Regions from separate parts of the Xenorhabdus doucetiae genome, predicted to be linked through region 2. Evidence: predicted binding sites of a transcription regulator. Region 2 holds the regulator's gene; the other holds the start of a gene.
The links. Region 2 encodes PhoB, which activates phosphate uptake and scavenging genes when phosphate is short. Its sites were predicted from a motif close to CTGTCATAAAACTGNCNNAT; they were not measured.

Region 1: a site for PhoB is predicted at 1,573-1,592, ahead of pstS (phosphate ABC transporter substrate-binding protein PstS). Genes of this name have one in related genera too.

The regions. Positions count from the first base shown of each region.
Region 1 covers NZ_FO704550.1:4,082,169-4,098,428, forward strand. Annotated here, with positions in the region: gene pstC (phosphate ABC transporter permease PstC) at 1-396, opposite strand, end outside; gene pstS (phosphate ABC transporter substrate-binding protein PstS) at 393-1,442, opposite strand; gene XDD1_RS17815 (HIT family protein) at 1,690-2,160, opposite strand; gene XDD1_RS17820 (MFS transporter) at 2,183-3,403, opposite strand; gene XDD1_RS17825 (helix-turn-helix domain-containing protein) at 3,494-3,967, shown strand; gene XDD1_RS19260 (transposase) at 3,961-4,299, shown strand; gene XDD1_RS17840 (HesA/MoeB/ThiF family protein) at 4,480-5,532, opposite strand; gene XDD1_RS17845 (ATP-binding protein) at 6,069-7,082, opposite strand; gene ompR (osmolarity response regulator transcription factor OmpR) at 7,079-7,798, opposite strand; gene greB (transcription elongation factor GreB) at 7,988-8,470, opposite strand; gene XDD1_RS17860 (Tex family protein) at 8,785-11,130, shown strand; gene feoA (ferrous iron transporter A) at 11,712-11,939, shown strand; gene feoB (Fe(2+) transporter permease subunit FeoB) at 12,050-14,362, shown strand; gene XDD1_RS17875 (FeoC-like transcriptional regulator) at 14,385-14,624, shown strand; gene XDD1_RS17880 (LysR family transcriptional regulator) at 15,013-15,900, opposite strand; gene XDD1_RS17885 (MFS transporter) at 16,170-16,260, shown strand, end outside.
Region 2 covers NZ_FO704550.1:798,233-814,492, reverse strand. Annotated here, with positions in the region: gene secD (protein translocase subunit SecD) at 1-1,775, opposite strand, end outside; gene yajC (preprotein translocase subunit YajC) at 1,804-2,142, opposite strand; gene tgt (tRNA guanosine(34) transglycosylase Tgt) at 2,266-3,390, opposite strand; gene queA (tRNA preQ1(34) S-adenosylmethionine ribosyltransferase-isomerase QueA) at 3,507-4,607, opposite strand; gene XDD1_RS03875 (acyl carrier protein phosphodiesterase) at 4,728-5,315, shown strand; gene XDD1_RS03870 (peroxiredoxin C) at 5,494-6,096, shown strand; gene ggt (gamma-glutamyltransferase) at 6,290-8,050, shown strand; gene XDD1_RS03860 (sodium-dependent transporter) at 8,096-9,409, opposite strand; gene brnQ (branched-chain amino acid transport system II carrier protein) at 9,636-10,976, opposite strand; gene phoR (phosphate regulon sensor histidine kinase PhoR) at 11,401-12,699, opposite strand; gene phoB (phosphate regulon transcriptional regulator PhoB) at 12,726-13,415, opposite strand; gene sbcD (exonuclease subunit SbcD) at 13,697-14,914, shown strand; gene XDD1_RS03835 (SbcC/MukB-like Walker B domain-containing protein) at 14,932-16,260, shown strand, end outside.

The sequences.
Region 1 (16,260 bases), 910 kb from region 2:
GATCGCCGCCAATAGCTCAATCGCCACCCCCAACGGGCGTTTCAGCCAGTTCGGTGCCAATTCCGTCAGAAACAAGGCAATGCCAAAACTCACCGGAACCGCAATAATCAGGGCGATGAATGACGTCATCAAGGTGCCATAAATCGGTATCAATGCCCCAAATACCCCTGCGGGTGCATCCCAATCTCTGCGCCATAAGAAAGCAAAACCAAATGCTTGTATACTCGGCCAGGCAGCAATGATCAGCGAAACGATAATGCCGCCCAACAGCAATAATGTTAACAACGCCGCTAATCTCACCAGCGAGCTGAAAATAATATCGCCATTTTTGCTGGGTGCTTTCAATACCCTTTTACGTTCTGCCGTTTGACGTTCGGCCATACGCTGAATTCTCATTTTGCGTGATATAGCGGTTTACCATCGCTGCCTTTGATATTGTTCTTCCATGCGGCACGCACCTGACTGACCACTTCTTCTGGCAGAGTGGCATAATCCAGATCTTTCGCCTGTTTTTTACCTTTGTCGTAAGCCCAATCGAAAAATTTCAGCACCTCGGCACCCTTCGCCGCATTTGCCGGTTGTTGGTGGATGAGAATAAAGGTGGTGGAAGTAATCGGCCACGCATTACCGCCTTTCTGGTTTGTCAGATCCTGAGCAAAGCTGCGGTGCCAATCCGCCCCTTGCGCTGCGGCACTGAAGTTCTCTTCGGTAGGTGCCAGCACATTACCCTCCGCGGAAACCAGTTGGGTATAAGCCAGATGATTCTGCTTGGCATAGGCATATTCGACATAACCAATCGAACCGGGCAGACGCTGGACAAAGGCCGCAATCCCGTCATTGCCTTTGCCGCCCAATCCGGTTGGCCATTTGACGGTCGAGCCAACACCCACTTTCTGTTTCCAATCGTGGTTAACTTTAGACAGGTAGCTGGTAAAGACGTAGGAAGTACCTGAACCATCCGCCCGACGCACCACGGCGATGTTCTGATCCGGCAGTTTGAGATTGGGATTTAGCTTTGCAATCGCCGGATCATTCCATTTCTTGATATTCCCCAGATAAATATCACCCAGGGTTTTACCATCCAGAATCAACTGACCCGCTTTAATACCGGAAATGTTCACCGCCAGCACAATGCCACCAATGACCGTTGGGAATTGGAACAGGCCATTAGCCGCCAATTTTTCCTCAGAAAGGGGCGCGTCAGAGGCACCAAAATCTACCGTATTGGCAATAATCTGTTTGACGCCGCCCGAAGATCCGATGCCTTGATAATTGATTTTGTTTCCGGTTTCTTTCTGATAAGAATCCGCCCATTGGGTATAGACCGGTGCTGGAAATGTTGCACCGGCTCCCGTCAGGCTGATCGCAGCAAGTGAAGACAGGGATGTCATGGCAAATACAGTGACCATGATGTTCGCCACGGTGGTACGCATTGATTTCATACTCTCTCTCCGACTGTGATACTCATCATCAATTACAAAAATGTCAGATATCACTGACAGTTTGTTTTTTAAAATAAAAAGTAGATCGAGAAGAAAAATAGATGAATTCAATGACAATAAAATGTATGAATTATGACATTTTTATGACAAGGCGGTGATCTGTCTCTTGGTCACATCTTCGAGATCAAGAGACTTAGCTAGTAGGTCACTTTCAACGGAGGTTTGTCAGCAGTCTGATTAATTTCCCCTATTTAGCTACTGAACTCTCTCTAATTTTCTTAGCTAATATGCTCAAATCTTCATCGGATACCCGTTGACCATCATGTGATGATATATATCCTTCATATTCATGAAAAAATTTGTCCATACTCGATGATATTTTTTTAAAACGGCTATTATTTCCTGTTCCATGCATAGGAAATAACTTGGCGTGTACATGATCAACGCCATAACCCTCGAATATCAGGCCTGTTCTGGCAACACCTTCTAAGGTTGAATCAAGAAGCTTTGCAACCTTTTTAGAAGCAACGATTAATCCAGATAAATTATCATCACTTAATTCGAAAACATAACTTCCGTAATGTTTCTTGGGAATGACGACGGTAAAACCCAGTGTGTTTGGGTATATTGATAAAAAAGCCATGTAATCATTATCTTCCCAAATAACATGCGCAGGTGACTTTCCATTAACTATCTCACAGAAAATACAATTATTCATATCAGAGTATCCTTAAATATTGTTAAATGTCTTCTTTGTATAAAGTATTCTTTTTATTTAGTGATAAACATGCCAATCCTGAAATAATAACATAAAGACCAGATATTATACTTAATAAAAGAAAAATGAATTCAATACCAAATCTATGACAAATGCCACCAATGATAGGCAGAATGAATAACAAACAGGCTCTTGTCATAGAGGAAACCAAAGATTCTGATGTTGCCCACTGACTATCTGATTGACATTGTAAAAAAATAGATAGAGAGTGAATGTTTATTAATTTTATTAAGAAAAAGCTAACACATATGAATACAAGCAAAAAATATTTTGATAATTCATCATAAAATATAAATGTTATGACAAATGTCATCATCATAATGATAGAAATTAATACTAATGTTAATATCTTGGCTTTAATTTGTTGGGCTATATGTGAAGCTAATGATTGTGACAATAAAATCAGCACAAATGCAATACCATAAAACCCACCATAAATTTTAGATAGATTCTCTCCCGCAATCATGGGTTGCCAAAATTGTATTGCTATTTGAAAACAAAGTGATATGGTGGTGCAAATTATAACCATTGGTAAAGCTATTCTGGTAGAGAATACATTTTTGATCGTACCAATAATATTTTTATTATAATTTTCTTTTTTATATAACGTCTGTTTTTCTTTATTCATAGGAATAACATGATTAAATAAAAACATAATAGCCGTTATAGCCATAGCGGCAAACCACCATATTTTTTTAGAATCTGGAGGGAAAATGATAGCTCCAACAAAAGAAAAAATAGCCATTAAAATAAATTGCCATTTATAAAAAGAACCAATGATCTTTTCAAAATTAACATTACCCGTTTCTTTTTTATAAGTTTCAATCAATAACGCATTAAACGCACCACTAAATAAAGCTATAGAAAGGGCATTGAAAACTTCTGCTAGCATGAAGACAAATTTATGTCCACCTATAGCAGTCATTGATAGCCATATTACACTGAATAAGGTGCTGATTTTTACTGTATTCCCTCTACCAAATTTATCTGCAATGTATCCAAATGGAATATCTGCAAAAAGTATTACTGCAGCTTGTATGGATTTTAGCCATCCGATATCAGCAACAGTCATTCCAGATGACATTAAATAGACAATAGATGTTGCACCAACAAGCATCCTTGCTGCATTGGTTGCTAATCCGTAAAAAATCACACCTCGGCTACCATTTAGTAACATGAACATACTCGGCACTCTTTATTAAGTTAATCAGATAAACTATCTGCATTACTGTTACAATCGATAACACGATAACCTGATTTTCTGCCTGTCCTTATGAAATCGAAGATAATACTTTCTGAGCCTGAACGAATAACATTGCAACAACTCGCTTTGAATCATCCCCACCGGGATATCCGTACGCGAGGAACGGGTTTGCTCATGCTTGCCAGAGGGAGCAAGCCGTCCCAGATCACCGCTGAAATAGGATGCAGTCTCCGGGTTATCTATAATTGGGTTCACATGTGGCACAATTCAGGGATAGCGGGATTATTAGGCGGTCATGCTGGAGGCCGGTATCTCGCTATGACGCCTGAAATGATTGCCACTGCGGTCGAAGCTGCCTGTGCAGAGTCCCTAACTCTCGCACGGATAGCCCAGTGCGTTGAGGCAAAGCATGGGCCCCTGCCTTGTACGCTTGAAACGCTGGCAAATACCCTGAAAAAGCAGGGGCTCACCTATAAACGCACCCGTCTATCGCTTAAAAAAAGCGCAACGAAACGGAGTTTGCTAACAAATCCGCCTTGCTGAATAAAATTAAGGCTGGAGCACAGTTAGGCCATTACCGTTTGGTCTATTTTGATGAGGCGGGTTTTGCCGCATCTCCTCCGGTGCAATATGGATGGAGTCCACGGGGTAAGCCCCATGAAACTGAGCCTCAAGAGCATGACAGGCGGTCAGTTCTGGGGGCGTTAAATTACACGGATAACACGCTGTTTTACCAGACAACGTCAGGCAGTATCACGCGAGATGACGTGATTGATTTTTTAGAGCAGCTCGCCCAACAAGGGGACACCCGCCTGACATTTTTAGTGTGGGAAATGCGCGTATCCATCAGCGGATTGAAAAAAAATCAGAAATAGCTGGGTACGAGAACCCACCTGTTTTTATTCTACCTTCCCCCCACACCCAAAACTGAATTTGATTGAAAACGTCGGGAAAAAGCCAAATACCATGGGCGACGTTTTATTCCTTTGACTCAGGGAAAAAAGAAAAAAAAATTAAAAAGTTTTTTGGGGGGGTAATGGGAACCAATTTTCAAATTAAATTTCTCTTGAGTACTTAACTGGACATTCTTGGTATTCTATTTTTAATTCATACGAATGAATTCCTACTCTTTTGTTTGTAGATAGAGGCTTAACACTTCCACCCAAGTAGCGAATAATATCATTCGTTGCCATAGCTGATGACATTGCATTAACAGCGACGAAAGACGGAGCCTGAAACCCTTTGTTTATCATTTCGGCATATTTATGCAAATTTCTATGTTCAGGGTTAATGTCTGGGACTATATTTGAATTACAAGCAAAACAACCAGATTCATTAGGAATATAAAATGGGCCAAAAACAGCAATGTCACCAACATAACCTATGTTTATAAAAGGAAATTTATTCTTTACAGCATACAAGTTGACCCAAGAAGCTAATTCATCAGGATAATCAGCTGATAGCGCTATTAAATCAGCTTTAGGTAAACAAGCAAGATCACTTTGACTATTTATTGATTTTTTGATGGTATTAATTTGAACATTTTTATTTCTTCTTTTTATTTCTCTTGCTAACACATCAATTTTATGAAGGCCAACATCATCTTCGGTGAACATATGTTGCCTTGTTAGGTTAGATAATTCTATTAAATCATCATCAATAAGCGTTAATTTATTAATCCCCGCTGTAGCTAGATTTATTGCTAAGTGATTGCCGATTCCTCCACAGCCAAGAATAATTACATGGCTTGAGGAAATTTTTTCTTGTACATCATTTGGGCTATAAGACCAACCACCATAGTAAAGATAATGCCTGCTATATCTCTCTAGCTTAATAGACTCATCATATACTACATGATGTTTTTCTATAAGAAAATTTGTTGCGTTCACTGATTCTTCTAATGTCAAGCCACTTTTTATAAGCTTATCAACAACAAATTTTATAGTATTTGCTTCTTTCCAGATTGCGGATGCTTTTAAAATAGGTAAATATTCTTCCTCGTTATAAAAAATCTCTTGCCTATTCCCAATTGAGAAAACACATTGACGACCTAAAAAACCAACATAGGCACTTCTTGAAAGTATGTATCTAATTTCTTCATTTTTCATGCAATATTAACCTTTAAACTAAGGTAGCTAATTGAATATAATTTATTTTTCAAAAAAATAATATTAAATATGATTTAAATTCATAAAAACTTATGAAAGAATATAAAGGGTACGTAAGAATAAGAATACGTACCCTTTATTCTTGAAAATTAGTTACGTGAATGAGCAATCATGATGACCTCCACTGTATATTAATGAGATTTAATAGGAATACAACAAAGACAAAGTTAATTTTAAAGTTTAATAAACTAAAAGAATTACCTTTCTGGAATATATTTACACCATTAAATTTAACAAATCAATAACATTTTTTAAAAAAATAAAGCAATTGAACCGTATTTCATAACAGTTTGATTTATTGTCAAAAAGAAGAATGTTCTATTTAACTTATTGGAATTCCATTAGGTATCCTATCTTGAGATAAAAACCAGGAAAAATTTTTCACCTCAAACGGGAGGTAGAAACGTTCGATTTTTATTGAGGGAATTGTATTGTATAGGAAAGTCAGGGCTATGATGGGCAGTTTCAGCAGTGACTTATTTTTTTGCGCGCAATGGAATAGATACACGAATGGATAGCCCCTGTTTTTCACTACTGGCCACCTGAATATCCCCCGCGTGGCTATCGATGATACGGCGAATGATCGCCAGCCCCAGCCCCACGCCGTTATTCAAGCCTGCCCGAACACCCTGCGTAAACGGCTGGAATAAAACCGCGGCTTCTTCTTGCGTCATTCCGCTGCCGTTGTCCTCAACCTGAAACCAGCCAAAGTGTTCTGTTGCGCCACTACTGATGCGAATCCATCCATTACCGTAACGTCGGGCATTGGTGAACATATTGACCAAGACTCGCTTAATGGAAAAGGGATGGGCTGAAATAAAAATCGAGCCAGTAGACAGGCAATTTTCAATCGTGACATCTGCCGCACAGCGCTGTTCTGCCTTTATCACCTCGTCAAGCAGTCCATTCAACTCACAGCATGTCATCGGCATATCCTGTCCCGCCCGCTGGTAATCAATGAACTGATCAATCATGGCGTTGCACTCTTCAATATCCTGATGGATAGATTCCGTCAGAAAATCCTCTTTTCCCTCCATCATTTCCATCGCCAGACGAATACGGGTCAGCGGAGTCCGCAAGTCATGGCTCACGCCCGCCATCAATACCGCCCGATCACTTTCCTGCGATTTCAGCTCCAGCGATAACTGGTTCAGCGCCCTGACCACGGAGCGGATAGCGGGAGATCCCATTTCAGGCAAGGGTGACACGCTTCGGCCTTTTCCCATGTCAGTCACGGCTTTTTGCATGGCCTGCAATGAGTGTCTTTGGCTAGCGGAATAACGCCAAAACACGGCAGACACTGACAAAACCATCACAAAGACACTGATAAAGAGATAAGGAAATACCGCGTTAAAAGGGAGATTTTCCAGCACCACCAACAGCAAGGTGACCAGAGCGCTGAACAGCAAGCTGCCCAGCATCAAATACAGGACATGGGAAAGCAGAGTACGCAGAGAAAGCCAACACTTTTTCACATTGGGCTTTTTCATACCTTGCTTCCATCAGGAACAAAAACGTATCCCAATCCCCAAACCGTCTGGATATAGCGAGGATGGGTGGGATCTTCTTCAATCAGGCGACGCAGGCGAGAAATCTGGACATCAATGGAACGCTCCATCGCGCCATACTCTCGTCCCCTTGCCAGACTCATCAACTTATCCCGTGATAATGGCTCACGTGGATGAGAAACCAACACCTTCAGCACGGAAAATTCCCCACTGGTCAAAGATAACAACTCATCTTGATGGAACATTTCACGTGTTCCAAGATCAAGTTTGAATTTGCCAAATTTGATCACCGCATCATCCGGCGTCGGCGCCCCCGGCAATTCATTGGTCTGTCGCCGCAGGACTGCCCGCATACGTGCCAACAGTTCACGCGGGTTAAACGGTTTGGCAAGATAATCATCAGCACCAATTTCTAGCCCCACAATCCGATCAACCTCTTCCCCTTTCGCGGATACCATGATGATGGGGATCGAGTTATGCTGACTTCTCAACCTTCGGCAGATAGACAATCCATCTTCGCCCGGCAACATTAAATCCAGAACAATCAATTGAATGGATTCTCTGGTCAATAAACGATCCATCTGCTCTGCATTTGCTGCACTACGCACTTGAAACCCCTGCTCGGATAAATAGCGTTCCAATAGTGCCCGCAAACGCATATCATCATCAACAACAAGGATCTTATAACTCTCTTGCATGTTTCAGCTCCCAAGATGCTCCATGCCCGCAACATCCATCACTAGAAAACCCATAATTCCAATAGAGACTTAACCTCACGTATTTTAAGGCCACTAATGGCATTAGCAATCATTGCTTATGATTTGGTTTTCTCTCCTTGTTCTCCCTATTTCCGTCAAATTATATTTCCGCTGAACAACCACTGTGGCTTATGCCAAAGGCCGATAGCTGATTGCCAGTATCCAGTAAGTCACCTTGCCGTTCGGTGTCATCACCGTAACTTCATCATCAAGCTGCTTACCCAGTAACGCCCTTGCCACCGGGGAATCAATGGAGATCCACTTCTTGGTGGGATCGAATTCATCCGGCCCGACCAACCGAAAAATGTGCTCTTCCTCATGCTCATTTTCAACTTTTACCCATGCGCCAAAAAAGACTTTTCCTTCCTGTCGCGGGTCAGGGTCAACAATTTGCAGTACATCCAAACGCTTGGACAAAAAGCGTACACGACGGTCAATTTCTCTTAATCTTTTTTTACCATAAATGTACTCTGCATTCTCTGAACGATCCCCCAATGCAGCGGCATCTGATACCGCTTGAGTGACTTTGGGACGTTCAACTTTCCAGAGATATTTCAATTCCTGATCAAGCGCATGCCAACCTTCGCGGGTAATATAGTGACTTTTGGTCATGAAAAACTCACTTGAGAAAAGATGATTAATGGCGCAGTACTATATCTCATCAATTCTTATATCTCATCAATTCTCAACGCTCATCAACGCTCACCAACGCAATCTCAATCCAGCAGATATTCGCGGAATTTTGTCGCTACGTGACCGAAATATCGCGCTAAACTGGAAATTATTGCGTTCAGCACGTATAAATGGAGCCAGTTTGAACCATGCCGATACTGTCTCAGATAAAATTTGATCTGATCCGGTTCTGTCTGATGATGTCTCAGGATATCTACAGACGCTAAGAAAGTGAAAGTTGAAGAAAACAGACCATGAATGAATCTTTAAGTCGAATCATTGCCGGTGAGCTACAGGCTCAGCCACAGCAAGTCCAAGCAGCCATTACCCTGCTCGATGAGGGAAATACCGTTCCCTTTATCGCCCGTTACCGTAAAGAGGCCACCGGTGGTCTGGATGATACACAGCTTCGCCAACTCGAAAGCCGTCTCGGTTATCTGCGCGAACTCTCCAGCCGCCGTCAAACTATCCTGAAATCGATTGAGGAACAGGGAAAGTTAACCGTTGAGCTTGCAGAAGCGATTAACACGACGTTAAGCAAGACTGAGTTGGAAGACCTGTACCTGCCCTATAAACCTAAACGCCGCACCCGCGGGCAAACGGCGATTGAAGCCGGATTGGAGCCGCTGGCCGATCTGCTGTGGCAAGATCCACAGCAAGACCCCGAACTGGCCGCCGCCGCCTATGTTGATGCTGACAAAGGTGTTGCGGATACCAAAGCGGCATTGGATGGCGCACGTTATATCCTGATGGAGCGTTTCGCCGAAGATGCGACCCTGCTGGCAAAAGTCCGTGAATATTTGTGGAAACATGCCCATTTGGTCGCCAAAGTTGTCGAGGGCAAAGAGCAAGAGGGAGCGAAATTCAGCGATTATTTCGATTACCATGAAGCCATCGCCACTGTGCCTTCCCACCGTGCCCTTGCCATGTTCCGTGGACGCAATGAAGGCATCCTGCAACTCTCTTTAAATGCTGATCCGCAATTTGAGGAAGCCCCTAAAGAGAGCCACTGTGAACAAATTATTACCGATCACCTTAACCTGCGCCTGAATAATGCCCCGGCTGACCATTGGCGCAAAACCGTGGTGAACTGGACATGGCGCATCAAAGTGCTGCTGCATCTGGAAACCGAACTGATGGGCACGCTGCGCGAAAAAGCCGAAGACGAAGCCATCAACGTTTTCGCCCGTAACCTGCATGATCTGCTGATGGCGGCACCTGCGGGGATGCGCGCCACAATGGGGCTTGATCCAGGTTTGCGTACCGGGGTAAAAGTCGCCGTGGTTGACGCGACGGGTAAACTGATTGCCACCGATACCATTTATCCGCATACCGGGCAGGAAAATAAAGCCGCGGCAATCGTCGCTGCCCTGTGCACCAAACATCAGGTGGAACTGGTTGCGATTGGCAATGGCACCGCATCCCGTGAAACAGAACGTTTCTTTGCCAACGTCCAGAAACAGTATCCTGACGTCACCGCCCAGAAAGTGGTTGTCAGCGAAGCAGGCGCTTCGGTCTATTCGGCTTCTGAATTGGCGGCGCAAGAATTCCCGGATCTGGATGTTTCCCTGCGTGGCGCGGTTTCCATCGCCCGCCGCCTGCAAGATCCGTTGGCTGAACTGGTGAAAATCGAACCTAAATCCATCGGTGTTGGTCAATACCAACATGATGTCAGCCAGACCCAACTTGCCAAAAAACTGGATAACGTCGTTGAAGACTGCGTCAACGGCGTCGGCGTTGACCTGAATACCGCGTCGGTCGCCTTGCTGACTCGCGTTGCTGGCCTGACTCGCGCGGTTGCCCAAAATATCGTTAACTGGCGCGATGAAAACGGTCGTTTCGACAACCGTAATCAATTATTGAAAGTGAGCCGTCTGGGACCCAAAGCCTTCCTGCAATGTGCGGGCTTCCTGCGCATCAATCAGGGTGATAACCCGCTGGACGCGTCAACCGTTCACCCGGAAGCTTATCCGGTGGTTGAGAAGATCCTGGCAACAACCGCGCAGACCCTGTCTGAACTGATGGGCAATTCTGCCAATCTGCGTAACTTGAACGCGCAGGATTTCACAACCGAAAAATTCGGTATTCCGACGGTGACTGACATCCTGAAAGAGCTGGAAAAACCGGGACGCGATCCACGTCCTGAATTCAAAACCGCCACCTTTGCCGATGGCGTTGAAACCATGAATGACCTGCAAACGGGCATGATTTTGGAAGGAACTGTCACTAACGTCACCAATTTCGGCGCCTTCGTCGATATCGGTGTCCATCAGGATGGTCTGGTGCATATCTCCTCGCTCTCCGATCGCTTTGTGGAAAATCCACATACCATCGTCAAAACAGGCGACATCGTGAAAGTGAAGGTGATGGATGTTGATCTCAACCGCAAGCGTATTGCACTGACCATGCGCCTTGATGAGCAACCCGGTGAAACACAAGCACGCCGCGGCTCTCAAGGTGACAACCGCCAGAATGACCCAAGCCGCAATAACCGCAACAGCAACGGCAGAAACCGCCAAACTTCGCGTTCAGGTTCTGCATCGGTAACCAACAGCGCCATGAGTGACGCATTAGCTGCGGCCTTTAGTAAAAAACGTTAATTAACCAAAAACGTTAGCTTACTTAAATGATTTCCCGAACTGGTCAATAACGCCAGTTCGGGATCGCGCAATATATTTTTCATTTAAATAAATCCCAACATCAGAATAAATAAAATATCCTTCACTGACTATCCGTTATTTATCCGTAAGAAAGTGATAATTTTCATTATCATGATTCTATTTATTGCTGACATTATAAATTTGAATAAGTGATAACATCTGACTATTTTTATTAATGTTTTATATATCCTCGTCGTACTTCAGAATGTATTTATTGACCAAATTAATGAAACAACAAAAATCAATAAGTCGAATTTATCAATGAGACTAATCAATAAAGAAATTCCCCCAAATATTAATCCGTCTTGATAGTGCATTATTTACAATAAAATGACTATTAATTTGATTAATATCAATTCATTCCCTTATTATCCGGTATAAAGAGTCAACATCGCAGTTGCGTATTATTATCATTAATAATTAGAATTCAGAGAAATTACCGTACTTTTTTCTTGTGGTTCTCCCCTTATTGAGGATAATTCTTATAATCACTTATTTTTTCAGTTTGAATGGAGAGTTATATGGTTCTTATTCCAGAACGTAGGTACAAAATTCTGGGATTTTCTCCAGAGATTAGCCCAGCTTACCGACAAAAATTATTGTCACTCGGCATGTTGCCGGGATCAACATTTCAAGTCATTCGCTTCGCTCCCTTAGGCGATCCAATACAAATCGAAACACGCAGAGTCAATCTGACTCTGCGTAAACAAGACTTAGCATTTCTCATGTTGCATGAAGATCTGAACTAACAAAGCCCTAAATCAACTGGGTTCAGAATAACCCTTGTTCAGGCACGCTTACAGAGTACTAAAGTATAACTAAGGTACGAAATTCGCTTTCCTGATTGGCAGAAAGTATGATGAAACAATTAACCATTGGCCTGATTGGTAATCCCAATGCCGGCAAAACAACGCTTTTTAATCAGCTCACTGGCTCCCGCCAACGAGTGGGAAACTGGGCTGGCGTTACGGTAGAACGCAAAACTGGCCACTTTACCACCCATGACCATCAAGTCGATCTTGTCGACTTGCCTGGTACTTATTCTCTCACCACGATTTCTGAGCAAACTTCCATTGATGAACAGATTGCCTGCCACTATATTCTCAGTGGTGACGCGGATATGTTAATCAATGTTGTTGATGCGTCGAATCTGGAGCGTAATCTTTATCTCTCACTGCAATTGATTGAACTGGGTATTCCCTGCATTATTGCGCTGAATATGCTGGATATTGCCGAAAGTCAACGCATCAATATTGATATTCCCGCATTGGAAAAACGCCTCGGCTGTCCGGTTATCCCGCTGGTTTCCACCCGTGCCACCGGCATCGATACCCTGAAAAAAACCATCGATAATTACCCGCAGCACTTTAACCCTGTACAGGTTGATTATCCTGAGGCGCTGTTGCAGGAAATTTCTCTCCTTTCCGGCCAGATCACAGCGCAATTTAAGCCACAACAGCGCCGCTGGCTGGCTTTGCAAGTCTTGGAAGGGGATATTTACGGCCGTGAGGTCGCTGGCCTGACCCACACCCAACTAACGGAAAGCCAAGAGCGCCTGCAAAAACAACAGATTGAAGAACCTGATCTCGCCATTGCAGGTTCACGCTATCAAACCATCAGTGAAATTTGTCTGGCAGTTATTGATATCCGCACGGCCATACCGAACAAACTGACCCAAGCGTTAGATACCGTTGTCCTGAACCGCTGGCTGGGTCTGCCTGTTTTCCTGTTTGTCATGTACCTGATGTTTGTGCTCGCCATTAATATTGGTGGTGCCTTACAGCCTATCTTTGACGGCGCTTCTTCCGCCATTTTCATCGATGGCATGCAATGGCTTGGCCATACGCTCCATTTCCCGAACTGGCTGACGGTATTCCTTGCCCAAGGCATTGGTGGCGGCATCAATACGGTACTGCCGCTGGTTCCCCAAATTGGCATGATGTACCTGTTCCTCTCCTTTCTGGAAGACTCCGGTTACATGGCGAGGGCGGCATTTGTCATGGACAGGCTGATGCAGGCCATCGGATTGCCGGGTAAATCTTTTGTGCCCTTGATTGTTGGCTTTGGTTGTAACGTCCCTGCCGTGATGGGGTCAAGGACGCTGGATGCTCCTCGTGAGCGTTTGATTACCATTATGATGGCGCCGTTTATGTCCTGCGGGGCAAGGTTGGCGATCTTTGCCGTCTTTGCTGCGGCTTTCTTCGGCAAAGATGGCGCCAGCATCGTTTTCTCCCTGTATATATTGGGGATTGTCATTGCTATCCTGACGGGGCTGCTGCTCAAATACACCCTGATGCGTGGTGAAGCCTCGCCTTTTGTCATGGAACTGCCGGTCTATCACGTTCCCCATGCCAAAACCCTGCTGCTCCAGACATGGCAAAGGCTGAAAGGTTTTGTGATACGTGCGGGTAAAGTGATTGTCGCTGCGAGCATGTTGATTGGTGCCCTGAACAGTTTCTCTTTCTCCGGTAAGACCGTGGACAATATCAACGAATCGGCGCTGGCTTCCGTCAGTAAAGTGCTCACTCCTGTCTTGCATCCCATTGGTGTACATCCCGATAACTGGCAAGCAACCGTCGGGCTGATTACCGGCGCGATGGCGAAAGAAGTGGTGGTGGGCACCCTGAATACGCTATATACCGCCGAAAACCTTACGCAAGGGCCATTTAACCCCGATGAGTTCAATCTGCTGGATCAACTCAAAGGTGCGGTCGCAGAAACCTGGGATAGCCTGAAAGACACCTTTACCTTAAGTGCTCTTTCTAACCCGATTGAAGCCAGCAAAGGTGACGGCAATATGGATCGCAGTTCGATGGGAATGATGAGCACCAAATTTGGCTCTGCCATTTCCGCTTACAGTTACCTGATTTTCGTCCTGCTGTACGTGCCTTGTGTTTCTGTCATGGGTGCCATTGCCCGTGAAACCAGCCGTGGCTGGATGATATTCTCCATTCTGTGGGGATTGAACGTCGCTTATTCGCTGTCAGCCCTGTTTTATCAAGTGACAACGTTTTCCGCTCACCCACAAAGTAGCTTAATCACCATTGCTGCCGTGATCCTGCTTAACATTCTGATCATTATTGGCTTACGCCGTGCACGCAGCCGAGTCACTGTCACGTTTAACAACGCGACTGACCGTAGCTGCGAATGCTCAGACAATAGCTGCCACTAACCAAAGCCATGAGGAGCCAGACATGATTAACCTGCTGAAAATCAGAGACGCGGTTGCCCTTAATGGGCGTACTGACGCAAGGTCATTGAGCCATCAGTTTTCAGCACCGCTGCCGATGATGGAAGCCATGCTCAAGCAGCTTGTCATAATGGGTAAACTGGAGGAAGTGGATACTTCCTCCTGCCTCAGCGGGGGCTGCAAGCAGTGCCCGGAAACGCAGAAATGTGATACTAAGGCGTATCAGCTTGCGGTGAAGAAATAGGGCGCTTATTTCATTAAGCGAATAATTTGGAATGGCTATCAACGCGATATAATTTTAATTCGATATCGTTACGCTGATAAATTAGAAGTCAATCTGGTGTTCCGTAACATCCTTTGATAGTCAATATAATTGCCCATCAAGGGATGTTTTTCTATGATTTGATAACACCGTTACAAATTGGTGTTACTTTTGACCTGATAATTAAACACTCACTGCTGTTATACGGTGCGTCCATCAGATCAAGTCTGGGTTAGGTACATATGGAAAATGTTAATTCATTTACTCAGTATTCATATTTATCTTTTTATGAGCGAAGTAACCTTTCAGTAGTCTCCCCTTTTTCTATTATATGATCCTAATCTATCAGGATCCTGACTTTTATATTTTATTAATTTTTAAATAAATTTTCTACCATAAAATCGATAAATACCCTCAGCTTGGGTGATAAGTACTTTCCTGAAGGCCAAAGTATTCTACACGTTGTTATATCATGATTAAAACTATCCAAAACAGTGACAAGTTTTCCTGTTTTTAGTTGACCATGAATAGCTAAATCAGGAATACATGCGATACCAAGCCCATTTTCCGTAAAAGAAACCAATGGCTCAAGAGTATTAGTCACCATTCTTATAGGCCTTTCTGTCTGTAAGATTTGGCTATATTGACTGGTTGGCCAAATATCCAGTTTTCCTGTACTCTTGTAACGATACATCATACAGGTATGTTTAATGAGATCTTCTGGTTTTTCAGGAAGTCCTGCTTTCTGGAAATAATCAGGGGAAGCAACAAGAACTCTTTTGTAAGAACCAAGTACACGAGCCATTAATCGTGAATCAGTCGGTTCTCCTGTGCGTATTACAGCATCAAACCCTTCTTCGATTAAATCCACCAAACTGTCAGTACTGTCTATTTCTAATTCAATGTTGGGGTACTGCCGACTAAACTCTACGAACTGGGTCATAAATTGTATACCAATTGACGGTATACTCACTTTTAATTTTCCATATGGCAAAGATTGTGACTTGGAAAGTTCATTTTTTGCTTCTTCTATTTCATCAAGAATGCGCCGACAACGTTTAAGAAATAGAGTACCTTCTGGTGTTAAAGTTACTATACGCGTGGAACGATGAAAAAGTCTCACCCGTAGTTTTTCTTCAAGACGACCTATTGCTTTGCTAATAGCTGAAGATGATATACCTAGTTGGTTACCTACCGCAGTGAAACTTCTTGCTTCACTGACACGAACAAAGACTTCGAGAACACCAAGATTATCCATTGCTATTTTCCCTATTAATGACGTAAGTGTCACATATGTTATGAAATTTAGTGTGTTTTTTATTCTAATATGTTCCCTCATACTATATAGGTGAGCCTATTTGACAACCCATAGACTCTACTGAATATTATGTGGGATGGCATTAATACATGGCTCTTCAGATACTGAATATGACTGAAAAAGGAAGGAGAGCTGAGGTGATACCAACCACTAATAATAATACTAACGATAAGAATACTTTACCATTAACTCCATTGCTTGCACTTGCAATGACCGGCTTTTTAGCGCTTATGACAGAAACTGTTCCCGCAGGTATGTTGTCACAAATCAGTGAAGGATTAAATATTTCTGAGTCTATGG
Region 2 (16,260 bases):
GTGAACATCGACGTCGCCACACCAATAGCGGTAGTGATCGCAAAGCCCTTGATAGAGCCAGTCCCCACGGCATACAAAATGATGGCTGTAATCAACGTCGTCAGGTTTGCATCGATGATACTGGAAAACGCCCCGCGATAACCTTCATGAATGGCCTGCTGGACTGAACGGCCATTGCGCAATTCTTCTTTGATACGTTCGTTGATCAATACGTTGGCATCCACGGCGACGGCAAGAGTCAGGACGATACCGGCAATCCCCGGCATGGTCAGCGTTGCGCCCGGCAACAGGGACATAATACCAACAATCAGTACCAGGTTAGCCAATAACGCAGAGCTCGCAATCAGGCCAAACTTGCGGTAGTAAATCACCATAAATACGACAGAAGCAATCAGCCCCCACAGACACGCTTCAAGGCCCTGCTCAATATTTTGCAAGCCCAGCGTTGGCCCAATGGTACGCTCTTCCACAATCTGGATCGGTGCGATCAACGCCCCCGCACGCAGTAACAGCGACAACTGACGCGCTTCCGCCGGATTGCTGATGCCTGTAATGCGGAAACTGTTACCCAAGCGGGACTGAATGGTGGCGATGTTGATCACTTCTTCTTGCTTCACCAAGACCGCACGACCATTGGCATCTTTCTTGCCGCTGTCCTTGTATTCCACAAACAGCGTTGCCATGGGTTTATGCAGATTATCTTTGGTGAAATTAGACATCGCGGTGCCACCCGCACTATCCAGCGAAATATTCACCTGCGGATAGCCGTTCTCATCCGTGCTGGAAGTCGAATCGGTAATATGGTCACCCGTCAGGATAACACGCTTGTACAGCACAACCGGGCTGCCATCACGGGTATCTTTTACTTCTGAATCAGCCGGAATACGGCCATATTGAATGACGTTCTGGTCAACATTGTTATTAACCAGACGGAATTCCAGTGTTGCGGTTGCCCCCAGGATCTCTTTCGCACGGGCAGTATCCTGAATACCGGGCAGTTCAACCACGATACGGTCGGCACCTTGACGTTGAACCAGAGGTTCCGCCACCCCCAATTGGTTGACACGGTTACGCAAGATAGTGATGTTCTGCTGTACCGCATAAGTACGCGCCTCACGCAGACGTTCATCACTCATCACCACTTTCAGCGTGCTTTCTGCTCCGGTGGAGAACACTAAGTCACGGTGGCGGGGTTCAAGATAGCTTTCCGCTTTAGAACGGGCATCGTTATCACGGAAACGGATTTCGACGCCATAATTATCCGTTTTGCGGATCGTAGAATAAGGAATGCCTTGATCACGCAATTCAGAACGCAAGCCATCGATATTCTGTTCCTGCAATTTGCCCAGCGCAGTTTCCATATCCACTTCCATCAAGAAGTGAACACCACCCCGCAGGTCAAGCCCCAGTTTCATCGGTTCAGCACCAACGGCGCTTAACCAAACAGGCGTTGCCGGTGCGAGGTTCAATGCCACGACATACTGTTCACCCAGTGCAGAGACCAGTGCTTCACGCGCACGGAGTTGCACATCGGTGCTACTGAAACGAGCAAGGATTGCACCATTTTCCAATGCAATGGACTTGCTCTTAATGTGATCTTTTTCTAAAACATTACGGACTTGGTCCAGCGTTTTTTCACTGGCGGCGATACCTCGCGCGCCAGTGATTTGTACAGCCGGATCCTCACCATAAAGGTTGGGAAGTGCATAAAGCAAACCGATGAGGATCGCAGCGATCAGCATCAGATACTTCCACAAAGGATAACGGTTCAACACGGCAGTTCCCTTCGGGAAAATCGGAAAATTAAATAGCCTTCATTGTACCTTTCGGCAAAACGGCGGCGACGAAGTCACGTTTGACGGTTATTTCTGTGGTCTCATTCAGTGCAATAACAACATAGCCGGTGTCAGACACTTTAGTGACTCGACCAACCAAACCACCCGAAGTCAGCACTTCATCTCCCTTGGAGATGGAGTCCATCAGTTTCTTATGTTCTTTGGTACGTTTTTGTTGTGGACGCAGGATCATGAAATAGAAAATCAAACCGAAAACAACCAGCATGATAATCAGAGAATATGGGTTCCCCTGAGCTTGCGCTGGTGCACCAGCGGCTGCCGCAGCTTCAGAAATAAAAAAACTCATCAAATTTCCCTCATTGTTATCGAAAATGTGACTGTCGAAATATTGCGATTGAAAATCGACAGTGGCTCGATCAAAAACCAGCCCAATATGCTACACATATTGAGACTGATTAGTCACGATAAATTATATATTTAACGGCGGAACGGGTTTACCGATCTGCTGATAAAACGTTTCGACAAACGGTTCCAGTTTGCCTTCTTCAATGGCTTGGCGAATGCCAGCCATTAAACGCTGATAATACCTTAAATTATGTATCGTATTCAGCCTTGCACCAAGAATTTCGTTACAGCGATCAAGGTGATGGAGGTATGCCCGGCTATAATTGCGACAAGTATAGCAATCACAATGCTCATCCAACGGAGAAGTGTCTTCTTTATGTTTGGCATTGCGGATTTTGATCACCCCTTCGGTCACAAACAGGTGACCATTGCGGGCATTACGTGTTGGCATCACGCAGTCAAACATATCGATACCACGACGAACCCCTTCAACCAAATCCTCTGGCTTACCAACGCCCATCAAATAGCGAGGCTTATCCTGTGGGATCTGAGGGCAAACATGTTCCAGAATACGGTGCATATCTTCTTTAGGTTCACCGACCGCAAGCCCTCCTACAGCGTAGCCATCAAAGCCGATTTCCACCAACCCTTTTATGGAAACATCACGCAGGTCTTCATAAACACTACCTTGAATAATACCAAACAAGGCATTTTTATTACCCAACTCATCAAAACGTTGGCGACTACGGGCAGCCCAGCGCAATGACATTTCCATCGAACGTTTCGCGTAATCCCAGTCCGCGGGATAGGGCGTACATTCATCAAAAATCATGACAATATCGGAACCCAAGTCATACTGGATTTCCATGGATTTTTCCGGGCTGAGAAACACCGGCGTTCCATTGATAGGGTTACGGAAGTGAACTCCCTCTTCCTTGATTTTACGCATGGCACCGAGGCTAAAAACCTGAAAACCGCCAGAGTCAGTCAAAATAGGGCCTTGCCACTGCATAAAATCATGCAGGTCACCATGCAATTTCATGATTTCCTGCCCCGGACGCAACCAAAGGTGGAAAGTATTCCCTAACAGGATCTGCGCTCCGGTTTCTTTCACCTCTTCCGGTGTCATGCCTTTTACCGTGCCGTAAGTTCCCACAGGCATAAATGCCGGTGTTTCCACAACACCACGATCAAAAACCAAGCGGCCACGACGGGCATTGCCATCCGTCTTTTGTAACTCAAATTTCACTTAACCTCCAGACATCAGAAAAACAGTCCGATGCGATGTTTAGATGCCATTCAAATCAGCGGAGCTGAAATGAAAAATATTCTGATTTTAAACTCTTTTATTTCAAAGTAATTAATTTATTTGGATACCATCTCTTTTGCTGCCATTCTATTGCGATTGATAAACATGGCATCACCATAACTGAAAAAGCGATATTTTTCTGCTACCGCTTCTTTGTAGGCACTCATGGTATTTTGATAACCGGCAAACGCAGAAACCAGCATGATCAGTGTGGATTCGGGCAAATGGAAATTGGTGATCAGTGCATCGACAACCTGATATTCAAATCCAGGATAGATAAAGATCTGAGTATCACCAAAAAATGGCGCAATAATCCCATCCTGACAAGCTCTCGCGGCACTTTCCAGTGAACGGACGGAGGTTGTTCCTACAGCAACAACGTTATTACCACGTGCCTTACACGCCAGTATCGCATCCACGACCTCCTGTGGCACTTCCGCATATTCGGCGTGCATCACGTGATCTTCAATCGTCTCCACCCGCACAGGCTGGAAAGTCCCGGCACCAACATGCAGGGTGACAAAGGCCATCTCGACGCCTTTTTCACGCAGGGCAGCCAAAAGTGGCTCATCAAAATGCAATCCGGCAGTTGGAGCCGCCACCGCTCCTGGACGTTCACTATAGACAGTCTGATACAATTCACGATCCGCATCTTCATCAGGGCGAGCGATATATGGAGGCAGTGGCATGTGACCGATCTGATCCAAAATGGTCAAGACATCACGCTCATCATCAAAACGGATTTCAAACAAAGTATCGTGACGCGCCAGCATCGTTGCCTTAATGCTTCGAGCCTCACCAAGAGCATCTTCACCAAGAACATCACCACCAAGAATCAGTTCAGTCCCTTCTTTTGGTGCCTTGGACGCACGAATGTGAGCAAGTACTCGCTTATCATCCAGCATCCTTTCGACTAAAACTTCCAACTTTCCCCCCGTCGCTTTGCGGCCAAACAGACGCGCAGGAATGACGCGGGTATTATTGAAAACCAACAGATCACCGGCTTCCAGCTTATCCAGCACATCAGTAAAAATACCGTGCGACAGCTTGCCTGTTTCACCATCAAGGGAAAGCAAGCGACAAGCACTTCGTTGCGGCTGGGGATAGTGAGCAATCAGCTCTTCTGGCAGTTCAAATGTAAAATCAGCGACACGCATTTTATCTGTATCAATTAAAAAAACAGGCGGACTAGTCTAGTGCTGCAAACGCCAGGGTGCAACCAAAGAAGCGCTTGGTTTAACTACTTACGGAATACTCTTTTACGGTATACTCTCACCATGAATTTTCTTGCACACCTTCATTTAGCGGCATTAGCGGAAAGCTCCTTATTGGGAAATTTGATGGCGGATTTCGTTCGGGGTTCCCCGGAAGGCGCATTCAGTCCTGATATTGTGGCGGGTATCCGGATGCATCGTCGGGTAGACAGCCTGACAGACCAGCATCCGCTTGTCACACAGGCACGCAAATTATTCCGTGACGAATATCGGCGCGTTGCCCCCATTACTCTTGATATTGTCTGGGATCACTTTCTTTCCCTTCATTGGGACAAATTTGAAAAAAATTACTCGCTACCTGAGTTTGTCAATTTTGCCCGCAACAATATAGAACCTCATCTCGCCTCAACCCCGAAAAAATTTCAAGCATTGAACAACACCCTTTGGTCACAGAACTTGCTTATCCGTTATGCTGATATGTCATGTATCGCCAATGTGTTGCAAAACATGGCACGCCAGCGGCCGAAATTATCCGCACTGGCCGGATCGTATCAGGATATCGAAAATCATTACCTTGATTTTGAAACGCTATTTTGCCAGTTCTACCCAGAGATGATGGCATTAGCGTCAAATAAGCGTCTGCTTGGATAGGACTTGAACTTTTTATAAATAGCTTTATCTTAATGTAGTCTAAAAGGAATTAAAAACAGCCTATTGATAGGTAAAACCTATTATATCAATTGGTATTTTATCCTTTATTGCTATACCCTAATTCCTTATGCTGTAACCCGTTTTTACATCACACCTTTTAAAATCACAGGAGTCAATTATGGTTTTAGTCACCCGCCAAGCCCCTGACTTTACAGCGACTGCCGTTCTCGGTAACGGTGAAATAGTTAATAACTTCAACCTGAAAAAACACCTGAATGGCCGCCCTGCTGTTCTTTTCTTCTGGCCAATGGATTTCACTTTCGTCTGCCCTTCTGAGCTGATTGCTTTCGATCATCGCTATGAAGAATTCCAGAAACGTGGTGTTGAAGTTGTTGGTGTCTCCTTCGACTCTGAATTCGTTCACAATGCATGGCGTAAGACCCCAATCAACGCAGGTGGCATCGGCGAAGTCAAATATCCAATGGTTGCTGATATCAAACGTGACATCATGAAAGCCTACGGTATTGAGCACCCAGAAGCTGGCGTTGCTCTGCGTGGTTCTTTCCTGATCGACAAAAACGGTGTTGTCCGTCATCAAGTGGTTAACGATCTGCCACTGGGTCGTAACATTGATGAAATGTTGCGTATGGTTGACGCGCTGCAATTCCATGAAGAGCACGGCGAAGTTTGTCCTGCACAATGGGCGAAAGGTCAAGAAGGCATGGGCGCTTCACCTGAGGGCGTTGCAAAATACCTGACCAAAAACGCTGACAAACTGTAATATCCATCAAGATTCAATCAGTCCGTTATATTCGAACTATCCAAAACCAGCCGTCCCATCGGCTGGTTTTTTTATTTCCCAAAATCCCGCTCTTTAGATAAGGTGTGTTAATCATTAGAAACAAAAAAAACACAAACACCCAAATCCATTAACAATCAGCCATCAAAATTGGCTTATGTCAGGAGAACAATACATGTTCAAAGCATGGAAAATTCCACTTATTGCTGTCTCCCTACTGATTTCCACTCCACTTTATTCTGCCACTGAGCCTGCTGTTGAAGCCAAACAAGGCATGGTTGTCAGTGCACAACGTCTTGCTTCACAGGCTGGCATCGATATTCTCAAAATGGGCGGGAACGCCATTGATGCCGCTGTCGCCGTTGGCTATGCCCAAGCCGTGGTGAATCCCTGCTGCGGCAATATTGGCGGTGGTGGTTTTATGACTATCCATCTCGCCAATGGCAAAGATACTTTCATTAATTTCCGTGAAACAGCCCCTGCCGCCGCCAGCGCTGATATGTATCTGGATAAAGACGGAAACGTTATCAAAGGCGCCAGCCTGTATGGTTATAACGCGATTGCTGTACCGGGTACCGTCATGGGGTTTGAAGAGGCATTGAAAAAGTACGGCACATTGTCCCGCGAACAAGTCATGGCACCCGCGATCAAACTGGCGCGTGAAGGCTATATTCTGACCCGTGGCGATACCGATGTTCTGGACACCACGGTTAAGCGCATCGCCCAAGACCCGGAAGCGGCCCGTATTTTCCTGCGCAAGGATGGTACGCCATTTGAACCGGGGGACAGACTGATCCAAACCGATTTGGCTAATACGCTGGAAATGATTGCTAAACAGGGGCCTGAGGCTTTTTACCACGGCAAAATTCCCCAATTAGTTGAAGAGGCCTCAAAAAAATCAGGAGGAATGATTACCGCAGCGGATTTTGCCAATTACCACGTCACAGAAACAGCCCCCGTCACCTGTAGTTACCGAGGCTACAAGTTTATCTCTTCTCCGCCTCCCAGCTCTGGCGGCGTGACATTATGCGAAATATTAAACATCGTTGAAGGCTACGATCTTAAATCTATGGGATACAACTCTGCTGCCTATATTCATACATTGACAGAAGCCATGCGTCACGCCTACATGGATAGAAATACCTATCTGGGCGATCCAGCCTTTATCAACAACCCGCTTGACCGACTGTTGAGTAAAAGCTATGCCGCATCGCTCAGAAAAGAGATTCAGCCCAACAAAGCCACTCCATCCGTGAATATCCAGCCAGGTATTGGCCCCCATGAAAAACCCGAAACCACCCATTATTCCGTGGTCGATAAAGCAGGCAACGCGGTATCAACGACTTACACCATCAATGGCCGTTTTGGTGCTGTCGTGATTGCACCGGGAACAGGCTTTTTCCTTAACGATGAAATGGATGATTTCACCACTAAAGTTGGTGAGAAAAATCTGTACGGACTCGTCCAAGGTGCCACCAATGCCATTGCACCTGGTAAGCGCCCACTATCATCAATGAGCCCGACACTGGTGACCAAAGATAACAAGATCTTTCTGGTCTTAGGCTCTCCGGGAGGTTCGCGCATTATCTCCATCACGCTACAAGCTGCCCTGAATATCATCGAATTCAACATGCCGCCACAAGAAGCCGTCAATAGCCCACGCTTCCACCATCAATGGCTGCCTGATGAGGTTTATTATGAGCAACGTGGTCTGTCGAAAGATACCCTGAATTTACTGGCAAAAATGGGCTACAAAATGGTGGAACAGACACCGTGGGGAGCAACAGAGTTAATTATGATTGGATTGCCGGGTGCTGCGGGTGTGACTCACGTTTCATCAGGCAATGATTCCGCCGTATCAGGCATTGTCCGTGAAGGCTATATCTACGGCTCCAATGATGCACGGCGACCTGCCGGTGCCGCGATTGGTTATTAAATGGCTAACGGGCGGTTTGATGGATAAACCGCCCGTTTAACGTTATCAAATCAGCCCGTGGACCAGAATCACGCCAATACATAAAGGTCCGACATATCGCCAGATAAACAGTAAACACTGGCGATTCCGCGATAACATATTATCCGGGATAAGCGCATTGACCTTACGTGACCAACCAAATACGAGGCAAATGATAATCCCGAATAATGGCATCAGGACGTTGGAAGTAATAAAGTCCAGCATGTCGAAGATGGTTTTTCCACCTAATGTAACGTGACTCAGGGGACCAAAAGATAAGGAAACCGGGATACCCATTAACATAATCGATGCCGTGACGATTAAGCTTGCTTTACGGCGCTGCCAGTGAAAACGTGCCTGAACATAAGCAACAATGTGCTCAAGTAATGAAATGGCTGAGGTCAGTGCGGCCATTAATAACAATAAAAAGAAAATGACGGCTAAAATTGAGCCACCGGGAAGCGTGGCGAAATAAATTGGCATCGTCATAAACGTTAATCCGGGACCTGCATTGGGTTCTAAGCCAGCAGCGGCCAAAGCAGGAAAAATCATCAGGCCAGCCAATATACAGACCAAACTGGAGAGGACGACAACCCAGATACTCGATTTACCAATGCCTTTGTTATTCGGCAAATAAGAACTGTACGTAATGTGGATACCCAAGCCGATAGACAATGAAAAAAATGCCAACCCTAATGCATCTAACACACCTTTTCCGGTCAGGCTATTGAAGTCTGGATATAAAAATAATTTCAGCCCTTCTGATGAACCCGGCAAACGGATGCCGACAATGATTAACACAATCATGATAAAGAACAGCAGTGGCATCATGATCTTCACTGATTTTTCCAGACCTTTTTGCACACCCGATAAGACCACGAAACAGGTTAGCCCTGAAAATGCCAGATGGGCGATTATCGGCCACCACGGATTGCTGATGAAATTGGTAAAAATAGAGGTCAGTTGAGAAATGTCGGTAATATTCAACTTTCCCGTACCCGCCATCACCGTGTAACCAATAGTCCAACCACCGACAACACTGTAGAAGCTATAGATACACCATGAACTGAATACACCGACAAAGCCAACCCATCCCCAGTGTTTACCCAGTAATTTCTTAAAGGCATTAACGGACACTTCACTCGTACCGCTTCCCAGCATATTTTCGGCTAATAGCACCGCCAGCCCGATCACAAAGCTGAACAATAAAAATACAATCAGAAATGCGCCGCCACCATTGGTTGCTGAAACATACGAAAATTTCCAGATGGCTCCAATGCCAACAGCAGATCCGGTTGCTGCTAATATGTGCCCCAAACGGGATGTCCATTGTTGACTCATGCTAACCCCCGAATGGATACAGTGTCAGCACAGGTAATATCTTTAGATGATAAACGGTATGTCATAATAATTATTAACTTATTGTTATAGATATAATTACACATTTAATAATGACCATTAAAACCATTTCAGCTTCCACGGGGGAAACTGGATGCTGATTTAACAGTCAGTGATAAGCATCATATTTACTGATACTGGTTTACTAATACTTACAAGAGACAGAGTGCTACTTTTCTTCATGCTGCATTTCATACTTTGGGAGCTTGACGCTTCCCGCAACACGGTCATAAATAGCGCATACAACGACAGCCAGCAAAGTAGGCAATAACCACGCCAGACCTTGATCCGCCAATGGCAAATGCTGCGCCCACTCAGGCAGTAAATGAGACAGGTACTCAGATGCCTTGACGCCATCCAAAATCCCAAACAGCAAGCTGACAGACATGGCCGGAGCCAGAATGCGTGTGGAGTTATGCCACCAGCGGATGGTAAAGCTCAATAATATCAGCGCGATACAAGGTGGATAAATTGCGGTCAAGACTGGAATTGAAAACTTAATCAAGTGACTTAAGCCCACATTAGAAACCAGCATAGAGAATGTGCCTAACAGCAATACCAGAGTACGGTAGGACAACGGCAAATAACGGCTGAAAAACTCAGCGCAAGCGCAAGTCAAACCGACAGCCGTCACCATACAAGCCACGAAAATCAGTACCGCCAGGAAGAAGCTGCCGTAGTTACCAAAAATATTTTGGACATAGGCGTGCAAAATCACAGCACCATTTTCTGCGGTAGGCACTAATGTGCCGCTGCCTTCCCCTAGCTTGAACAAAGAGAGGTACACCAGTGTCAAGCCAAGACCCGCAATCAAGCCAGCCCACATCGCATAACGGGTCAACAGGGAGGAAGATTCAACCCCTCTGGAACGCGCGGCATTCACAATCACAATACCGAATACCATTGCGGCCAAGGTATCCATGGTCAGATAGCCATTAACAAAACCGTTTGAGAACGGAATTTCCCGATAAGTTTCAATGGCAGGAACGGGACCGCCAGCCGGCCACAGTACCGCCGCAATCCCCAAAATGGCCAGTGCCAAAATTTTGACCGGAGCCAATATACGGCCGACGCTATCCAGCAGTTTGCCCGGATATAATGAAATTAGCATCACGAGTGCAAAATAGAGCACGCTATAGATGAATAGCGGAAGTTCACCCGTTCCGACAAGGGGTGCAATACCCACTTCAAAAGAAACCGTTGCCGTTCTGGGCGTCGCAAACAGCGGGCCGACCGCCAGATAGCAGATCGTTGCCAGAACCAAACCCGCCACTTTTCCAATCGGTGCACTGAGAGTATCAATACCCCCGCCCACTTTGGCCAAAGCAATGACAGTGATAACCGGCAAGCCAACAGCGGTTAGCAAAAAGCCGGCTGCTGAGATCCAAACATGCTCTCCGGCCTGCAAGCCAACCATAGGCGGAAAAATAATATTTCCCGCACCAACAAACAAGGCAAAGGTCATAAAGCCTAATGCCCAAATATCCTTAGATGATAAACGGTATGCCATAATGATTGTTAATGTGTTATTACCAAAAGAAATGCCTCTGCGACAGATAGTCACTATCGCAAGCACTAGAATTTTCACTGGCGAGACTGGATTCTGATTTCATGGTCAGTGATCGACCTAATATTCACTGATAATCGTAAGATACAGAATGATAGTGGTAATTACAGCTATAATCGCCAATAACTGCCCCCAAGTAAAACTTTTATAGCGTCAAAAGGCAAGCGACAAACCCAAAACCAGAACAATATACCAAACTACTTTTTAAAATCAGTGATTATTGTTATCTATCATTGAATACACACTATATGATTTGTACGTTTTTCGTCCTTGCTGATTAATAACTCATTTTTTGTCCGTATTTTTTGTCCATATTGTTACCATTTAATTCCATTGAACTTATTATTTTTTCACAAAACTATTTTTGTCAGGGAATTTTAGCAGGGACAATAAGCCGGGATGCCAATAGAAAGCTAAAAACAGATCCCTTCCCTACAGTGCTCGAAATATCGAGATGAGTATTGTAGTGATGCAGTGCGTGTTTCACTATCGCCAACCCTAACCCATTGCCGCCCGTCTGACGCGAACGGGCCCGATCGACGCGATAAAAACGTTCTGTCAGGCGAGGTAAATGTTCTACACCAATCCCACCGCCACTGTCTTTCACTTTGAACTGTGCACCCTGGGAAACATTTCGCCAACTCACCTCAATCCGTGTTCCCGGAGGCGTATGCCTAACAGCGTTATAGACCAGGTTGGACATTGCACTGCGCAGTTGTTCTTCATTACCAAAAACCTTTAGCTTTTCATCAACATCAAACACAATATCATACTGTTCACTTCCCAAGGCCAACGCTTCCCGCTGCAATATTTTTAATAGATTGGGAACATTCACAATTTCACTCATGTCCACTTGTGACCCCCCCTCAATTTTGGAAAGGTGCAGCAATTGCTGAACCAAACCATCCATTCTTTGTATTTGTTCCTGCATCGTGCCGATGACTTTCTGATGCACCTTATTACCAACCATCTGATCTTCCATCATTTCCAGATAACCTTGCAGTACAGTCAGGGGGGTTTTCAGTTCATGGCTCACATTGGCAAAAAAATCTCGCCGGGCATTTTCCAACTGTCGTTTTTGAGTCACATCGCGCACAACCATCAATAATTGTGTCTCAAAATAAGGCATAATGCGGAATTCCATCATATTGCCATTATTCAACTCGATGGACAGAGGGCGGGAAAAATCATTTGCGGTGATATAACGGCTAAAATCAGGATAGCGCAGCAGGTTGAAGATATGCTGGCCATTATCCTCAGGCCAGCGAAACCCAAGTAAATGTTGTGCCAGACGATTACACCAAAAAATATTGCCTTCCTGAGTCATCATCACAACGGCATCCGGCAGTGACTCAGCACCACTACGAAAACGCTTGATCAATAATGTGAGTTCACGACGCCGTTTGCGATTGCGTTGCTGCATCTGGTAAATGCCATAAAAGATAGGTTCCCAGCCGCCACGACTGGCTGGTGGTAACATCCTGCGATCCAGCCACAACCAATCAGATAATTTCAGCAAATTGTAGCCATGCCATACCAATGCCAGAAATAACGCGATAACCAGCAGCCATGCCAAGTGACCAATAAAGAGAGACAAAAAGAGAGCGGGCAAGCAAAAAAGCACAATACCCCATGCCAACTTTTTCCAAGATAAACGCTCAAGCACGCGACTTTACTCCCATCAATACACAGTCAATAGCGGGTAGAAAAGCGATATCCTGTACCACGCACAGTCTGTACCATCTTATCGTGCTCCCCTGTCTCCAGCGCCTTGCGCAAGCGTCGAATATGGACATCAACCGTGCGATCTTCCACATAAACATTGGTTCCCCACACATAGTCAAGTAATTGCTCACGGCTATAAACCCGCTCAGGATGAGTCATAAAAAAGTGGAGAAGTTTGAATTCAGTTGGCCCCATTTCCAAATCCTGTCCATGACTGGAAACACGGTGGGAAGAAGGTTCCAGAATCAATCCATCCATATCAATAACGTCTTCCGCTTCCATTGGTGAAATGCGACGCAGAACCGCCTTGACACGGGCAATCAATTCCTTGGGCGAGAAAGGCTTCGTTATATAATCATCAGCACCGACATCTAAACCACGTACCCGATCTTCTTCTTCTGTCCGAGCCGTGACCATAATGACGGGGATCGCCTTGGTGTTATTATCCCGCTTCATTTGCCGGATAAGTTGTATCCCCGAACCCCCAGGAAGCATCCAATCCAATAAGACCAAATCAGGATAAGGTTCAGACAGACGCCTTATTGCCGTATCGTAATCTTCGACTTCAATGGCCTGATAACCGTTTTGCTCCAGTGCAAAACAAACCATTTCACGAATCGGTACTTCATCTTCAACGACCAAAATACGTTTAACCATGGTTAATCCTGCTAATATCATTAAGGTCAGCGATTTTCACCGTAAAATATTATGAGTCAATTTTATGACACTTTTATGAACCCTTATATTCCTCAATCAGTAAAAGACAAACTGGCTCCCAGAGAAAATCTTGCACCGTTGTTATATTTCATTTTGGATGCGAAGCAGCTCGAAAATTCAGTAAAGAATGTCGAATTGCACAGGACATCCCTCTCTCTGCCATTATAATTAGCGCCTGTCACAACGGATAAGAAAAACACTCAGGCAACGGCGGGGAACTCATGCGAATCATTCACACATCTGACTGGCATCTTGGCCAATACTTCTTTACGAAAAGCCGCGCCGCGGAGCATAAGCACTTTTTGCAGTGGCTGATTAAAAAAATCGTCCAGCATCAAGTGGATGCCTTGATTATTGCCGGTGATATCTTTGATACCGGTTCCCCGCCCAGCTATGCGCGTGAGCTTTATAACAAATTCATTGTGGCGCTACAGCCCACAGGCTGCCAACTTGTCATTCTTGGGGGAAACCATGATTCCGTTGCCACACTCAACGAAGCAAAATCCCTCCTCTCTTACCTGAATACCACGGTGATTGCCAATGCTGAAACCGAAGATATCGCACAACAGATAAAGATCCTGCATAACAGAGAAGGCAATGCCGGGGCGATCCTCTGCGCCATTCCCTATCTGCGCCCACGGGATATCTTAACCAGCCAGCCGGGGCAATCCGGCGTACAAAAACAGCAGGCATTACAGGATGCCATCAGCGAACACTATCACAGGCTCTATCAGCAAGCCTGTACATTACGAGAACAACTTGGTCAGCCATTACCGATTATTGCCACCGGTCACCTCACCACAGTAGGGGCTTCCACAACAGATTCCGTTCGCGATATTTACATCGGCACATTAGATGCCTTCCCTGCTCAGGCATTTCCTCCCGCTGACTATATCGCACTGGGGCATATCCACCGCCCGCAAGTTATCGGTAAATCAGAGCATATCCGCTACAGCGGTTCCCCTATTCCACTCAGTTTTGATGAAGTGGAACAGGAGAAAAGTGTCTGCCTGGTGGATTTTAAATCAGGCAAACTCGATAGCATCACACTGTTAACAATCCCGCATTATCAGCCGATGCAGCTTATTCGTGGTAATTTGCAGCAAATCGAAGCGCAGTTACAAACATTTAAGGAATATCAGGGAGAACGCCCTGTTTGGCTGGACATTGAAGTCGCAACCCAAGATTATCTGCACGATATCCAGAAACGCGTTCAGACCTTAAGTGAAGGATTGCCCGTTGAGATCATCCTGTTACGCCGCAGTAAAAGCGCCCGCCAACTGTCACTGTCTGAACAAAATAACGAAACCCTTGCCGAATTAAGTGTCAATGAGGTCTTCGAGCGTCGTTTGGCGCTGGCAGAAATAGGCGATATTGCTCAGAAACAACGCCTGACCACCCTGTTTAAACAAACGCTGGACGATATTTCTCAGCAATAACCTAAAGAGAACGCACCATGAAAATTCTTAGCTTACGGCTGAAAAATATCAATTCATTGCAAGGCGAATGGAAAATTGACTTTACGGCAGAACCTTTTGCCAGCAATGGATTATTTGCCATTACCGGCCCAACAGGGGCAGGAAAAACCTCCTTACTGGATGCCATTTGCCTCGCCCTTTATCATGAAACACCAAGGCTCAACACCATTTCTGCTTCTCAAAATGAATTAATGACCCGCCATACCGCCGAATGCCTTGCGGAAGTAGAATTTGAAGTCAAAGGCGTCGCTTATCGGGCATTTTGGAGCCAGCGCCGCGCCCGCAATCAGGCAAATGGCAAGCTCCAAGCACCAAAAGGAGAATTGGCCCTCAAAAAAGAGGGAAAAATCTTGGCGGATAAGATCCCTGAGAAAAAAGAAAAAATTGCCGAAATAACCGGGCTGGATTTTAGCCGTTTTACCAAATCCATGCTGTTGTCACAGGGGAATTTTGCTGCATTTTTAAATGCAAAGGATACCGATCGGGCAGATCTACTGGAAGAGCTAACCGGCACAGAAATTTACGGCATTCTGTCCCAGGAAATTTACCAACGCCATAAAGAGGCACACTCTGAACTGAATATCCATCAGGCCAAAGCCTCTTCCATTGAATTACTCACGCCAGAACAGCAACACGCATATCAAAACCAACAACAACAGCTTGTGGCTGAAGAAAACCAACTCAGCCAACAAATAAAGGCATTGCAAACGGCCGAACAGTGGCTGTTTCGGCGAGATGAGCTCCAGCAATCACGGGCAAGCAATGCTTCACTTTTACAACAGACTGAGCACGCCATTCAAGAAGCCCAACCTCAATTACAACAACTTGCCGCCAGCGAACCGGCAGAGAAAATCCGTCCATTATGGGATGCACAAAACCGGGCACACCATGAAAAACAGTGGCTCACGGAACAACGCACAAAAATAGAGCATGAACACCAACAACAACTGGCAATGCTGCAACCTGCCGAACAGCAATTGGCACAACAGGAAAAAATACGGGAAGAGCACCAACAGTATCAATATCAGCAAGAAAAGCTCATCTCAGAGCAAATTATACCGCTCGATCATAAAATTGATGTTCAATCCAAAGAAATGATGAAACTCGAAAAAGAGATTGCCGGGCAAGACCGCGATCTCACAGAGATTTCATCCCAATACCAAGCCACACAGAATCAAATAACGGCTTTAAATAATGAACAAAAGGCGTTGGCATCTTACGATGAGCAGCATCCTTATTACCGCAATCTGGACAGCAAACTACCTGAATGGAAACAGCTATTCACTCGCCAGCAAGAGCGGCAAGAG